2 regions of the Enterobacter chinensis genome follow, and region 1 is predicted to be linked to the other one. Evidence: predicted binding sites of a transcription regulator. Region 1 holds the regulator's gene; the other holds the start of a gene.
What was found. Region 1 encodes sigma-54, which starts transcription at its own class of promoters, with help from an activator protein. Its sites were predicted from a motif close to GTTGGCACANNTTTCGCTNT; they were not measured.

Region 1 (7,861 bases):
GCATGGGTGAAGCGTATTCTCTTGCGCATCGTTCTTGTGCTGGCGGTATTCTGGGGAGGCGGGCTGGCTTTATTCAGCATTATGCCGGTTCCGTTCTCTGCCGTTATGGTTGAGCGCCAGCTCGGCGCGTGGCTCACCGGCGATTTCAGCTATGTGGCCCACTCAGACTGGGTGAGCATGGACGCGATCTCACCGTTCATGGGGCTGGCGGTCATCGCGGCGGAGGATCAGAAATTCCCGGAGCACTGGGGGTTCGACGTTGCGGCCATTGAAAAGGCACTTGCCCATAACGAACGCCACGAAAACCGCGTGCGAGGCGCGTCAACGCTGTCACAACAGACGGCCAAAAACCTGTTTCTGTGGGATGGGCGAAGCTGGGTGCGAAAAGGGCTGGAAGCGGGGCTGACCCTGGGGATGGAAACAGTCTGGAGCAAAAAGCGCATCCTGACCGTCTATCTCAACGTCGCTGAATTTGGTGACGGCATATTTGGTGTGGAAGCTGCCGCACAGCGTTATTTTAATAAACCGGCCAGCCGTCTGAGTATGTCAGAAGCGGCACTCCTGGCGGCTGTTTTACCTAATCCCATCCGCTTTAAAGCCAGTGCCCCATCAGGGTACGTGCGAAGCCGACAGGCGTGGATCATGCGCCAGATGCGTCAGTTGGGAGGGGAAGGGTTTATGGAGCGCAATAAATTAATGTAGGGCGGGTAAGCGTAGCGCCACCCGCTGAATAGCAGACCTTAATCTTCGTCGAACCCTGCGTTAAACAAGGCAATCACCGCCGCCAGCGCTTCCTCTTCCTGAGGGCCGGTGGCTTCTACTTCAATCTGGCGCCCTTTGGCGGAATCCAGCATCAGCAGCGCGATCACGCTGTTTGCTTCCGCTTCGGTACCTTCGTCATTCCGCAGCAGAACCTCAGCATCGAAACCCTGCATCAGCTCAAACAGTTTCATCGCCGGGCGTGCATGCATGCCCAGCTTGTTGGTGATCTCAACGGTTTGTTTTACGGTCATGTTTTACGTTTTTCCAGCGTGCGATGACGGGACTGAACGTTCTTCCCGCGCGAGCGGAAATAGTCGGCCAGCTGTTCGGCGATGTAAACCGAACGATGTTTACCGCCGGTACAGCCAATCGCCACCGTCAGGTAGCTGCGATTGTTTGTCTCCAGCATTGGTAACCATAGCTCAAGGTAGCTTCGCGTCTGGTAGATAAAATTGTGAACTTCTGTGTGCCTGTCGAGGAAGGCCGCGACGGGCTTATCCAGACCGGTCATTGGACGCAGTTTCGGATCCCAGTGCGGGTTCGGCAGGAAGCGCACATCGAAAACATAATCCGCATCAATCGGGATACCGTGCTTAAATCCAAAGGATTCGAACACCATCGTCAGTTCGCGCTCGCGCTTGCCCAACAGCCGGGTACGCAGCATTTCCGCCAGCTCGTGAACGGACATCTCCGAGGTGTCGACAATCAGGTCGGCACGAGAGCGCAGCGGCTCCAGCAGATCGCTCTCTTCATCGATAGCGCTCTCCAGAGAGAGGTTCTTACTGGAAAGCGGGTGCAGACGACGGGTATCGCTGTATCGGCGGATCAGGGTATTACGGTCTGCATCAAGGAACAGCAGCTGAGGCGAAAACGCCTCAGGCAGGTTACTCATCGCCTGCTCAAAAATTTCTGGCGATTCAGGCATATTACGAACGTCGATACTGACGGCGGCAGAGGTTTGTCTTTCCGCAAGCGTCCGAGCCAGGTCGGGCAATAACACGACCGGCAGGTTATCTACGCAGTAAAAACCCATGTCTTCCAGCGCGCGCAGAGCAACGGATTTCCCCGACCCTGAACGGCCACTGACAATCATCAGCACCATGTTCCGTTTCTCCTCAGGACAACAGATGTGAAGGCCATCTCCTGGTTATGCATCATCCTGATTGCCTTCTGCTTCAGTGATAATTTGATAGAGCTCTTCATCACTTTGGGCCGAGCGCAGTCGGCGGCAAATGGTTTTATCGGCCAGACGTTTTGCGACCAGCGACAGCGTATGCAGATGGGTTTTCGTTTGGTCGGCAGGAACCAGCAGCGCGAAGAGGAGATCGACGGGCTGGTTATCAATGGCATCGAAGGCGATAGGTGTTTCAAGCTGCACAAACACACCGACGGCGCGCAGGGTATCCTCTTCCAGTTTGCCGTGCGGGATCGCGATGCCGTTGCCGATACCGGTACTGCCCATTTTTTCACGGGTCAGGATCGCTTCGAACACCACCTGCGGCGGCAGGCCCAGCTGTTTTGCAGCCAGTTCACTGATGATCTCCAGCGCACGTTTTTTGCTCTGGCAGTGAACAGCACTGCGGGTACATTCCTGGTTAAGGACATTGCTCAGTTGAAGAGCGGAATCGTTGTTCATCATAATTTCACCTAAGCGCTAACTGTACAAATGGCCTGTTGTGTTTCACAACAGGCCGTCCTGCACCCGTTAACTGCCCGGACAATTAGTGTTGTTTCAGTTTATCTTTATGTTTATTGAGCTGTCGCGCAAGCTTATCAATCAAGCCGTCGATAGCAGCGTACATGTCCTGCCCTTCCGCACTGGCATGGAGTTCGCCCCCGTTAACATGCAGGGTGGCATCCGAGATATGAGTCACTTTCTCCACTTTCAACACAATATAGACCTGATTGATCCTTTCGAAATACTGCTCGAGTTTCGCAAACTTCGTGTTCACAAAGTCGCGTAAAGCCTCAGTAATTTCGACGTTTTGTCCAGTGATGTTGAGCTGCATAGTGTCTTCCTTATCGGTTGTGTCAGACCAGCTGTTTACGCTGGTTGGACGGCGGAATGGATAAAGACTCTCGATACTTCGCAACAGTACGACGTGCCACCATAATACCCTGATCGGACAGCATGGTGGTTAACTTACTGTCACTCAGTGGCTTCGCGGGGTTCTCCGCGGCGATCAACTTCTTCACCAGGGCACGAATCGCCGTTGACGACGCTTCGCCGCCGCCCTCGGTATTAACGTGGCTGGAGAAGAAATACTTAAGCTCAAAAATACCGCGCGGACTGTGCAGATACTTCTGCGTGGTTACACGGGAAATGGTTGATTCATGCATCTCGACGGCCTGGGCGATATCCGCCAGCACCATCGGTTTCATATACTCTTCGCCCTGCTCAAAGAAAGCCTGCTGCTGTTCGACAATGCAGCGGCTGACGCGTAGCAGCGTATCATTTCGGCTCTCCAGACTTTTGATCAACCATCGCGCTTCCTGCAAATTGCTACGAATATATTGATTGTCGGAGTCGTTACGCACGCTGGTGCACATGGAGGCATACTGCTGGTTGATTTGCAGGCGAGGGATGCTGTCAGAGTTCAGTTCAACGACCCATCGGTCATTGTGTTTTCTGACCAGCACATCCGGGATCACGTACTCGGGTTCGCTGGTCTGGATCGACTGACCGGGGCGCGGATCGAGCGACTGAATCAGATTCACCGCTTCTTTCAGCACGTCTTCTTTCAGGCGCGTGACGCGCATCAGGCTGCGGAAATCATGGTTAGCCAACAGATCCAGATGATCGCTAATGATGACGCGCGCCTCATCGAGCCATGGCGTCTCTTTGCTGAACTGAGAAAGCTGGATCAGCAGGCAGTCGCGCAGATCTTTTGCGGCCACGCCTACCGGATCGAAACGCTGGATGCGCTTCAGAACAGCTTCTACTTCCTCAAGCTCAATCTCTTCGTCGCCCATGCTTTCGAGGATATCGTCCAGCGTGACGGTTAAATAGCCCGTGTCATCCACGGCATCGACAATGGACGTGGCAATCGCACGATCGGTGTCGGAGAAGGGGGTCAGCTCCACCTGCCACATCAGGTAATCCTGAAGCGACTGGGTGGTTTCTCCCTGATAGACCGGTAGCTCATCGTCCTGGTAGTCTGCACGCGTACCGGAAGGGGTTCCGGCGGTGTAGATTTCGTCCCAACTGGCATCCAGCGGAAGCTCGTCCGGCATCTCTTTTTGTTCGAGTGCATCCGCGGTGTCGAGCGCTTCTGTATCCTGCGACTGCTGGGTTTCTACCTCGTCATGAAGATCGGTTTGTTCCAGCAGGGGATTACTGTCCAGCGCCTGCTGGAGCTCCTGCTGAAGTTCTAACGTGGACAGTTGCAACAGGCGAATTGCCTGCTGTAACTGCGGCGTCATCGCCAGTTGTTGGCTGAGCCTTAATTGCAAACCTTGCTTCATGTTCAGAGCATTTTTCTCCGGTTCGGCGTTACGTTACCTCTACCCTATCAGAGTCTGAAGTCTTCCCCAAGATAGACGCGCTTAACATGATCGTCTTCGAGGATCTGTTGCGGCGTACCGTGGGCGATCAGATTGCCCTGGCTCACAATATACGCGCGTTCACACACGGCCAGCGTTTCACGCACGTTGTGGTCGGTGATCAGTACGCCAAGCCCGCTGTCACGCAGGTGTTCAATGATTCGTTTAATGTCGATAACGGAGATCGGGTCAACGCCCGCAAACGGTTCATCCAGAAGGATAAATTTCGGGTTTGCGGCCAGCGCACGCGCAATCTCAACGCGGCGACGTTCACCCCCGGAGAGCGCCTGACCGAGGCTGTCACGCAGATGCTCAATGTGGAACTCTTCCATCAGCTCGTTAGCACGATCCTGACGCTGTTCGCTGGTCAGATCGTTACGAATTTGCAGGACCGCCATCAGGTTATCGTAAACGCTAAGACGACGGAAAATGGAAGCTTCCTGCGGCAGATAGCCGATCCCACGGCGCGCGCGCGCGTGCAGCGGCAGAAGACTGATGTCTTCATCGTCAATGACAATGTTGCCGGCATCGCGCGGCACAATGCCAACGACCATGTAGAAGGTTGTGGTTTTACCCGCACCATTAGGGCCAAGCAGGCCCACAATTTCGCCGGAGTTGACGGTCAGACTGACATCTTCTACGACACGGCGGCCCTTATAGGCCTTCGCGAGGTTTTTTGCAGTTAATGTTGCCATAACGAATTAGTTACTCTTCTTCTGTGCCGGGGCCTGGCCTTTGCCTTTGTCCTGCAGCTGCGACGGAACCAGTACGGTGGTGACGCGTTTGCCTTTCTCGCTGGAGGCCTGCATTTTTTGCTCTTTAACCAGATAGGTGATCTGGTCGCCGGTAATGTTGCTGTCCAGCTGTTCCAGATATGCATTCCCGGTCAGGATGACCAGATCTTTCGCCAGCTCATAGTGCATATGCGTGGCGTGGCCTTTCACCGGCTTGCCGTTGTCCTGCATCTGATAGAAGGTCGCCGGATTACCATAGCCATCGATAATCTCTTTGCCCTGCTCGCCACCCGGACGGGTAACGACCACTTTGTCGGCGTTAATTTTAATGGTGCCCTGGGTCATGACGACGTTACCCGTAAAGGTGACGACGTTACCCTGCATATCGAGAGACTGGGTGTCGGACTCGATATGGATCGGCTGGTCGGTATCGCCCGTTACAGCAAGCGCGGGGAGACTGGTTGCCAGCATCGCGCTGGCGATAATTACTTTAAGGCTGAGTTTGTTTGTTTTGAATTTCATAGGAGGTTCTAACCTTTTCAATCAGCTCGGCGTTTTTGCTGCGTAAGTTCCCGCGCATTCTTAAACCGCTGGAATTAAATGTTGTGCCATACAGTGTGACCAGATCCTGCGACGTCACGTCCTGGGTCACCAGGTTGATTTGGGCATTATCCGTCGTAATTTTTCGCAGTTGCGAGTCAGCGGTCAGGGCGTTGACTTCAACGTGACCATACAGATAAAGCATACGGTCATTTGTCAGTTTTGCCCGATCGGACTTAATTGACCACGTTGGCACTTTGTCTTTATCAAACGTGGTCATGACGGGCTGGGTAAACCACGAAATACCGTCATCTGAAAAATATTCAACATGCTGGGCAATCAGGCGATAGTTCAGCGCGCCTTCCGGGCTATAGACCACGGTGTCGCTGTGATCGCTTTTATAGGTTGGATCGTTAGTGTTGATCGCTTCCGTTTGCGTATCGTCGCGATCGGCAAGGTTCACGCCAATCAATACCAGGGCGACAAGCGAAAGCAAAATGATAATCCAACGTCTGGTTTTACTCATATCGATTGCCCTTTGGCCTCATCAAGCTTGCCCTGCGCCAGCAGGAGCAGATCGCAGACTTCACGGACGGCACCACGGCCACCGTTGATGTGGGTAACGTAGTCCGCGCGCGGGATCAGCAGCGGATGCGCATCGGCAACGGCGATACTCAGCCCAACTTCAGCCATCACTGGCCAGTCAATCAGATCGTCTCCGACATAGGCCACGTTTTCCGGCGCGATAGCCAGTTTACCCACTAAATCATTGAATGCCGCCATCTTATCGGATTGACCCTGATACAAATGGGTAATGCCTAAGGTTTCACAGCGGTCTTCTACCAGTTTAGCTTTCCGCCCGGTGATGATAGCAACCTCGATACCCGAGGTAAGCGCGCAGCGGATACCATAGCCGTCGCGAACGTTAAACGCTTTTAGCTCTTCACCGTTATTGCCCATATAAATCAGGCCATCGGAGAGTACCCCATCCACATCCAGGATGAGCAGGCGAATATTTTCCGCCTTTGCCATCATCTGGGTACTGACCGGACCATAACAGGTTGCAAGGGATGCACCCGCATTACTCATTGTCTTATCCTTCATTACACTACGCCTGCGCGCAGCAGATCATGCATATGTACCACACCCAGCAACTGGTCGCCATCGGCAACCATAACGGAGGTGATATGACGGGACTGCATCAGGTTCAGCACATCCACTGCCAATGTCCCCGGACGCACGCGGATACCGCCGGGCGTCATCACATCGGCAATGCCCAGCGTGCGGACATCTACACCCATGTCGAACACGCGGCGCAGGTCGCCATCGGTGAAGATCCCCTGAATTTTCATCAGATCGTCGCACACGACCGTCATACCCAGATTTTTACGGGTGATTTCCAGCAGTGCATCGCGCAGGGAGGCCTCTTTACTGACGTGAGGGATTTCATCCCCGGTGTGCATAATATCGTTAACCCGAAGCAGCAGCTTGCGCCCCAGCGCGCCGCCCGGGTGGGAAAGCGCGAAATCTTCCGGCGTAAAACCGCGGGCTTCCAGCAGCGCCACGGCGAGCGCATCGCCCATGACCAGCGCAGCGGTGGTGCTGGATGTCGGCGCCAGGCCCAGCGGGCAGGCCTCTTTGGGAACTTTAACGCACAGGTGAATATCAGCCGCACGCGCCATGCTACTTTCCGGACGGCTGGTTATGCAAATAAGCGGCACCTGCAGCCGCTTCAGTACCGGGATCAGCGCCAGAATTTCATTAGACTCACCGGAGTTGGACAGCGCGATGACGATATCCTGCGGCGTGACCATTCCCAGGTCCCCGTGCGCGGCTTCCCCCGGGTGTACAAAGAAGGACGAGGTTCCGGTGCTGGCAAACGTCGCCGCCATTTTGCGTCCAATGTGGCCGGACTTACCCATCCCCATCACCACGACTTTGCCGGCACAGTAGAATATCTTCTCACATGCCAGACTAAAATCCTGATTAATGTACTGATCTAACTGCGCCAGACCTTCACGTTCAATCTCCAGAACGTCTTTGCCTGCTTTCTGAAAGTCAAAACCCGGCTGCAATTCTATTTGCGACATAATGCGTTTCCGTTTACCCAGAGAGAAGAGGCGAGAGCCAGTACAGCATCGCCATCCATACGATAAATCCACCCGTCAACAGCGCGCCTGCACCTTTGCCAATCTGTCGTTGCCGCCGCCAGCAGAGCAGGGCAAATATCACGCTGACCAGCAGCATCACGCCGTAATCACGTGAGAACGCCAGGGGATTAA
Region 2 (7,861 bases), on a different contig from region 1:
TCAGCAGAAAACGCCCCAGCATCACAATGCCGACCATCCAGGCCAGTCGCTGTCCGGCGAAGTTAAAGCTGTACCCGTCCAGCACCACGCCCGCAATGGGGCCGAAGATAATTAGCGCAATCAGCCCCGAAAAAATCGCGTCCAGAATGCAGCGTTTAAGCGAAAAAGCGTGCGATACCATGTCGTTCTCCCTCACACTTTGGCCACAATCGGGCGCCCAAGCAGCCCCTGGGGCCGGAAAATCAGGATCATGACCAGCAGCCCAAACGAGAAGACATCTTTATAGTCCGAGTTCACCATGCCCGAGAACTGCGCTTCCGCCACGCCCAAAATAAGGCCGCCGAGCATCGCGCCGGGCAGAGAACCGATGCCGCCCAGTACCGCCGCCGTAAAGGCTTTAATGCCGATCACAAACCCGACGTAGAAATCAAAGGTGCCGTAATTCATGGTGATCAGCACGCCCGCCAGGCCGGCCATCGCTGCGCCGATGACAAAGACCAGCGAAATGATCCGGTCGGTATTAATGCCCAGAATGGAGGCCATTTTTCGATCCTGCTGCACCGCACGGCACATCCGCCCAAGACGGGTATGGTTGATTATCCAGGTGAGCACCAGCATGCCGGCAAACGAGGCGAGCAGAATAAACACTTTGGTGTAGGTTATCTGAACGAACCCATCGCCCAGATGCAGACGAATAACGCCGTCCAGCATGGTTGGCACCCCTTGCTGGCGGGGGCCCTGGCTCAGCTGCGCGTAGTTTTGCAGGATAAGCGACATCCCGATGGCGGAGATAAGTGGAGCGAGGCGCGTGGAGTTTCGTAGCGGCTTGTAGGCAATACGCTCGATAGTCCAGCCGTATACGCCAGTCACCACAATGGTGAAAACCAGCGTCCCAAGGATCAACAGCGGGAACGACTGCAGGCCGAAGAATGACAGCAGCGCCAGGCCAATGGCGCAGAGATAGGCGGAAATCATATACACTTCGCCGTGGGCGAAATTAATCATGCCGATAATGCCGTACACCATGGTGTAGCCGATGGCGATTAAGCCGTAGACGGAGCCCAGCGTTAAGCCATTGATTAACTGTTGCAGGAAGAATGTACTCATTTTAGCGCGCTCGTTTTATAGGCTGCGCGAGCCGCGCAGCCTGATGTTTATTACGCGCCGGCAGGCAGGCCCGCCGACGTTGAGCGTGACTCCGTCCCGTTACTGTACTTCCTTATATTTTCCTTTGTCGTCCCACTGGTAAACCACATAGTCAGAGACTTTCAGGTCGCCTTTGCTGTCCCAGGCTTTTTTGCCCATCACCGTGTCGACGGAGTTAGCTTTCAGCCACTCGCTGGCTTTGGCTGAGTCCTTGCCGCCGGTGGCCTTGAAGGCCGCTGCAATCGCCTGTACGGAAGCATAAGAATAAAGGGTGTAACCTTCCGGCTCGAATTTACCGGCGCGGAATTTCTCGATAACCGCTTTACCGTCCGGGATCAGGCGCGGATCTTTACCGAAGGTCATGTAAATACCATTGGTGTACTGCGGGCCGCCCGCCGCGGTTACCATCTCTTCGTTGACGATACAGTCACCGGAGAAGAATTTCGCCTGTACGCCCTGTTCACGCATCTGGCGAACCAGCGGGCCAGCTTCCGGATGACACCCGCCGAAGAACACCACGTCCGGTTTTTGTGCGCCTATCTTGGTGACCAGCGCGTTAAAGTCTTTTTCACCGCGCGATAGCCCCTCGTACATCACATCCTGAACCCCGCGTTTTGCCAGCGCCGCTTTGGTGGCGTCAGCCAGACCCTGACCATAGGTGTCTTTATCGTGAATGATCGCCACGCGTTTGGCTTTCAGTTTGTCGATGATGAAGTCGCTGGCAACCTGGCCCTGCTGGTCATCGCGGCCGCACATGCGGAAGATGTCGCTCATGCCGCGTTCGGTAATCAGCGGGTTGGTCGAGCCGGGGGTAATAGCGATGATCCCCGCATCGCTGTAAACCTCGGAGGCGGGCATTGTGGAAGAGGAGCAGAAATGGCCGACCACGGCGTTGACTTTATCCTGGTCAACTAAACGGTTGGCGACGGCTACGGCCTGCTTAGGTTCGCAGGCGTCATCTCCCTGAACCAGTTTGATCTTCTCACCGTTAATGCCGCCCGCGGCGTTAATGTCTTCAGCGGCCTGAGTTGCGCCGTGCCAGTACTGATCGCCATAGGTGGCATTAGGACCCGTGAACGGCCCGGCCACACCAATCACAATATCTGCCCTGGCGGAAAACGCCGTCACCAGGCAGCCGGCCAACACGAGAGAAAGAGGAGTTCTGATAAATTTCAGCGACATTATTATGTTCCTTAGCAAAGAGGTTTTTGCACCACGGCGTAAACCCAAACGCCCGACGGCGCAGCCAATCCAAAACACGAACAAGAACAAAATGCACTAAACGAACAAGATACAGACGGCATCCTGCATATTACGGCGAGGTTTCCCTGCGCAGCATCGCGCGAAGAACAGTAAGCAAAAACGTTGCCAGAATGGTTAATCCATTGACGGGCTTGTGACCTGTTTGAGTATAGAGCGCCGCGTTATGCCGCCCTGTGGGAGGAGAAGAAATTACAGCGGAGATCACATATCGTTAACAATAAAGCCCATAAGTTGTGCAAAGGTCACGATTTGCACGTTTTTGCAGCAATAAAGACCTAAACTTCAGCCCGGAGAGGCGTGAGATATGTGTTAGGATCGTTTCCTTTTTATCAGGAGTGTCAGCGATGACTGAAGGCCCATTAAATGAAAGCGAAATGGCGTGGCTTGAAGAGACGTTAATGTCTTACGGTCATGATGATGCGTCCGTGATTGACGTGTCCGAACTGGACGGCATGTTCACCGCAGTGCTTTCCGGCCCTGTTGTCGTTGAGCCAGATGCCTGGCTGGTGGCGGTGTGGGGTGGTGAAAAATACATTCCACGCTGGAAAAACGATCGTGAGATGAACCGTTTTATCGATCTCTGCTTTAAGCATATGAACGATATTGCCGAGCGCCTGAGCGAATATCCGGATCAGTTTGAACCGATGTTTGGGTACAACGACGTGGACGGTGAGAGCTATACCGTTGTGGAAGAGTGGTGCTACGGCTACATGCGCGGCGTGGCGCTGACGGACTGGTCAGCCTTGCCGGAAGAGCTGAAGGCCGATCTTGATGTGATTGCGCTGCACGGTACGGAAGAGAACAGCGACCAGCTGGATGCGCTGACCGAAGAAGACTATAAAGCCAGCATTGAGCGTATTCAGCCTGCGGCGCTGCGCTTGTATAACTACTGGGTTAACAACCCGCAACAGCCGGAAGTGAAGAAACCGACGGTGAATGGCACGAAAGTTGGGCGTAACGATCCGTGTCCTTGCGGCAGCGGGAAGAAGTTTAAGAGCTGCTGTTTGCACTGATAAAAAAAGGGGCTGATGATAGCCCCTTTTTTATTTAACCCACTTCCGGCAGCATTCCCGCTGCAATCAACGCCTGCACCAGAATAATCACCACCCCACAGGCAAACACAACACACAGCAGCGGTTTTCCCCCTGCCACGCGGTACCCCTGCTGCGGATGCTGCTGGCGGCTCTTCCATGCCAGCAGGGAAGGGAGGAGCAGGGCAAGGACCGACAGCGCCACCCCTGCGTATCCCAGCGCCATCACAAACCCGCGTGGATAAAACAGCGCAAATGCCAGCGGCGGCAGAAAGGTGATTGCCCCGGTCTGTAAACGCCCTGCGGCGGTATTGCGACGCTGGAACAGGTCGGCCAGGTAATCGAACAGGCCAAGGGCCACACCCAGGAACGAGGTCGCCAGCGCCAGGTCGGCAAACAGGTGTACCGCCAGCTCAACGTGCGGGGAGGTGACGACCTCGCGCAGTGCCAGCAGAAAACCGTTCAGGCCAGCGTGCTGTGCCATCAGCCCAATAAAGGTTGAGGAATCAATGCTGCCCAGGGTCACCAGTTGCCAGAAAATATAGGCGATCAGCGGGATCGCGCTGCCGATGACAAAGACGCGGCGCAGCTTGCGAATATCGCCGTTCATATAGCTAACGATGCTCGGCACGCTGCCGTGGAAGCCAAACGAGGTGAAGATGACCGGGATGGCGGAAAGCGCCAGACCTTTTTCCAGCGGCAGGGTCAGCAGATTGACCTTGTGAACATGCGGTGCCAGCAGGACCAGCATGACTATCAGGAACAGAATTTTGGCGCTGAACAGAAAACGGTTAAACAGATCGACCAGCGACGTCCCCACGCAGACCACACCGCCGCCGATGAGCGCAAAGAAGATAGCCCCCGTTGCAGGGGTAATGTCTGAGCCGAACCAGTCATTAACGCTGGAGGCGATCAATTCTCCGGCGCCGCTGATATAGGCGGCGGTCAGGGCGTACATCAGGAACATCATGCTAAAGCCGGTTATCCACTGGCCGTAACGTCCCAGGTAGCGCGACGCAAGTGAACCCAGACCGGTGTCGGCGGGCACATGCTGGTAAACCTCAAGCAGCAGCAGGGCGGTGTAACACATCAATGCCCAAAGCGTACCCAGCAGCAGCAGGGTCATGCCAAATCCCACGCCTGCGGCGGCCAGGGGCATTGCCAGCATTCCTGCGCCAATTGTCGTTCCGGCGACGATAAAAATACTTCCCAGGGTTCTGTTTTTCACGCTTTCCTCTACAACGGCTCTTAATCGCGGCAAAATCTGCGGCGCAGAGTAAGGCAAAAGCGATAATTCGTCAAACCACCGTTACAAGGGGTGTAATGAAAGGTTTACGTATTGCGCTGCCGACAATCCGACGTGGGACGACGTTCAGGTATGACATAAACAAGGCGAACAGGGAATAAAATGCGTGTTTTGATGTGGGGGAGGGAAAGGGAAATTAACGCGGTGCCGGAAACCAGCACCGCATTGAGATTAATTCTGCGTATCAAGAGTGGAAAGTTCTTTATCAATAAAGTAAAGACCTTCGCCTGATTTACCCACCAGAGCTAATTTATCCAGAACAGATTTAAACAGCTTCTCTTCTTCGTGCTGTTCAGCAACGTACCACTGCAGGAAATTAAAGGTTGGATAATCCTGGCTGGTCATAGCGGCATGAACCAGTTCGTTAATTTTCTGTGTGATCAGCTGCTCGTGCTCGTAGGTGGCACGGAACAGTTCGTCGAGAGAATTATATTCAGCAAAAGGGGATGCCACGGTTTCAATGCGCGGCAGGCTGCCCGTATCTGTCAGATAATCAAACAGACGTTGCATGTGGGTCATCTCTTCCTGAGCGTGACGACGCAGAAACGCGGCTGCGCCTTCGAAGCTGTGGTAGCTGCACCAGGCGCTCATCTGCTGGTAGAGGAGAGACGAAAAAAGCTCAAGGTTCATTTGTGCGTTGAGCTTGTCGATCATTTCAGATTTCAGCATGGTGGCGCTCCGGGTTATTATTTCTGGTTCACAATGAGCGACACTATAATTTGTTATTTAATTATTTGCAAAACGTAAAATTTTTATTTCTTTATTTAAAATACGAATGGGAATAAAACGCATTGGCGATGTTTATATTTATTATTGAGAATTGTTTTTGTTCGTAATAAATAAACCGCCAGCAAACGCTGGCAGCCTTGATCAATACCACGGATTATTTGACTTAGGGGTAACGGCATAACCCATACATTTATACTGGATAGTTACGCTCTCGTTCAGACATAACGCGCCGCTGGTCAGGGTGCAGGTTTTGATGGGCTGACCATACGCTGAAGCAGTGGCATACCCCATGCTCTGACACGCTTTTGCCGCCGTGCCGTTATTCACATACTCATCGGAATACGCATTTTGCAGCACTGCCTGGCCGTAGTCGAGGCGGACGATGCCGTTAGGCGCGTCGAGGCTACTGACTTCAGCCTGGCGGTTAATACTACACCCTGCGAGCAGCAGGAGCGTGCCGGCTACAATGACTCTTTTCATGGTTCGCTCTGAGTGGATGGAAATACGTTATCGTACCCGCAGATGCCCACTGCAATGCCAGGAATAGCCGGGCAATCTGCCCTCACTCTTTGCAACGGGTCAGAGATGAACGCTATCAGGCCACACCCTGAGAAAATTGTGATGTGCATCACAAAAATATTGATTTTTGTGATGATGGTCATATTATAGGCACGTTGACAATAAAGTTGTATAACAAGTTAATGGAGCCTCATCGTGAAACTGCGCAAAATCCTGAAAAGCATGTGGGCCAATTACTGCCGCACGTTCAAAGACGTGCCGCCGGGCGCCATGTTCTGACAAAAAAACCTGCTTCGGCAGGTTTTTTTGTCTCTGCAGACGACGAAGGAGAGATGAAAGGGGCTGCATTTTGCTACTATGGCGGCCTTTAAATAAGGAGAAAGCCCCCATGTCACAAAACCTGAGCGCCGATCAGGAGCTGGTGTCTGACGTTGTCGCATGCCAGCTGGTTATCAAACAAATCCTTGATGTTCTGGACGTGATTGCGCCGGTTGAAGTGCGCGAGAAGATGTCTGCGCAGCTGAAAAACATCGATTTCGCCAGCCATCCTGCTGCCGCTGACCCGGTTACGCTTCGTGCGATCCAGAAAGCCATTGCGCTGATTGAACTGCGATTCACGCCGCAGGGTGAGTCCCACTAAAGCGGGGAAATGGGCGACGGTATCTGTCGCCCGTTGATGCCGCTAAAAGAATGTCTGGACCAGCAGGTAGCTCGCCGCGCACGCGCAGCTTACCCCAATCAGCCCTGGCAGAATAAAGCTGTGGTTGATGATAAATTTGCCGATGCGGGTGGTGCCTGAACGGTCGAAGCCGATGCAGGCCAAATCGCTTGGGTAGGTTGGCAGGACAAAATAGCCATATGAGGCCGGGAAAAAGGCGATCAGCATTTTCGGATCGATACCTAACATAAGGCCCATAGGCGCAACGGCCGTCAGCGCAGCCGCCTGGCTGTTCACCAGTTTTGACACCAGAAACAGCACAATCGCATAGGTCCACGGGTGGCTTTTCACCACGCCTTCCAGCGCCAGTTTTAGCTCGTCGAGATGCGCCTGGAAGAAGGTATCGCTCATCCACGCCACGCCGAACACCGAGAAGATCGCGACCATACCTGCCTTGAACACCGCGCCGTTAGAGATCGCGGACGCGTTCACTTTGCAGGCCATCAGCATCACGGCGCCCGCAATCAACATCATCATCTGGATGACAAGGTTCATCGACAGCGCCGTCATTTTGCCTTTCAGTTCAAAGGCGGGACGCAGTTCAGGAAATGCCCCCAGCAGAACAACCACGGCAATCCCGGCAAAGAAAATCCACGTGGACCAGTAGGCCTGTTTTGGGAAACGTTGGTTCATTAACGTCTCCGTCCCGCCATAGATAAACTCGCGCTGTTTAGGATCTTTCAGTTTTTCCTGAAATTCCGCGTCGTCAGCCAGGTCTTTCCCGCGGCGTAAGCTCCACAGGGCCGCAATGGCCACGCCGAAAAGTGAAGCGGGAACCGACACGGCGAGTATTTCCAGGATCCCCCATACGTGACCGATCCCATGCTGTGCCGCCAGGATGGAGATCAGCGATACGACGGCGACGGAAACGGGGGATGCCGTAATCGCCATCTGCGATGCCACCGATGCCACGGCCATTGGGCGTTCCGGGCGGATCCCTTTTTTCAGGGCGATATCCGCAATGATGGGGAACATGGTGTACACCACGTGCCCGGTCCCGCACAGAAAGGTCAGCATCCAGGTGGTAAAAGGGGCGAGCAGGGTGATGTGTTGCGGGTGTTTGCGCAGCAGACGTTCGGCAAACTGCATCATGACGTTGAGGCCGCCCGCAGTCTGAAGGGTAGCCGCGCAGCCAATCACCGCGAGAAT

Region 2: a site for sigma-54 is predicted at 2,500-2,519, ahead of PYW49_RS18275 (branched-chain amino acid ABC transporter substrate-binding protein). Genes of this name have one in related genera too.

The regions. Positions count from the first base shown of each region.
Region 1 covers NZ_JARDVI010000003.1:76,628-84,488, forward strand. Annotated here, with positions in the region: gene mtgA (monofunctional biosynthetic peptidoglycan transglycosylase) at 1-702, shown strand, start outside; gene npr (PTS phosphocarrier protein NPr) at 741-1,013, opposite strand; gene rapZ (RNase adapter RapZ) at 1,010-1,864, opposite strand; gene ptsN (PTS IIA-like nitrogen regulatory protein PtsN) at 1,910-2,401, opposite strand; gene hpf (ribosome hibernation promoting factor) at 2,484-2,771, opposite strand; gene rpoN (RNA polymerase factor sigma-54) at 2,794-4,227, opposite strand; gene lptB (LPS export ABC transporter ATP-binding protein) at 4,275-5,000, opposite strand; gene lptA (lipopolysaccharide ABC transporter substrate-binding protein LptA) at 5,007-5,561, opposite strand; gene lptC (LPS export ABC transporter periplasmic protein LptC) at 5,530-6,105, opposite strand; gene kdsC (3-deoxy-manno-octulosonate-8-phosphatase KdsC) at 6,102-6,668, opposite strand; gene kdsD (arabinose-5-phosphate isomerase KdsD) at 6,683-7,669, opposite strand; gene PYW49_RS09680 (calcium/sodium antiporter) at 7,683-7,861, opposite strand, start outside.
Region 2 covers NZ_JARDVI010000006.1:172,269-180,129, reverse strand. Annotated here, with positions in the region: gene livM (high-affinity branched-chain amino acid ABC transporter permease LivM) at 1-181, opposite strand, end outside; gene PYW49_RS18280 (ABC transporter permease subunit) at 193-1,107, opposite strand; gene PYW49_RS18275 (branched-chain amino acid ABC transporter substrate-binding protein) at 1,207-2,328, opposite strand; gene PYW49_RS18270 (YecA/YgfB family protein) at 2,754-3,422, shown strand; gene tyrP (tyrosine transporter TyrP) at 3,457-4,668, opposite strand; gene ftnA (non-heme ferritin) at 4,918-5,415, opposite strand; gene yecR (YecR family lipoprotein) at 5,617-5,955, opposite strand; gene azuC (stress response protein AzuC) at 6,190-6,273, shown strand; gene PYW49_RS18245 (DUF2766 family protein) at 6,383-6,634, shown strand; gene PYW49_RS18240 (anaerobic C4-dicarboxylate transporter) at 6,677-7,861, opposite strand, start outside.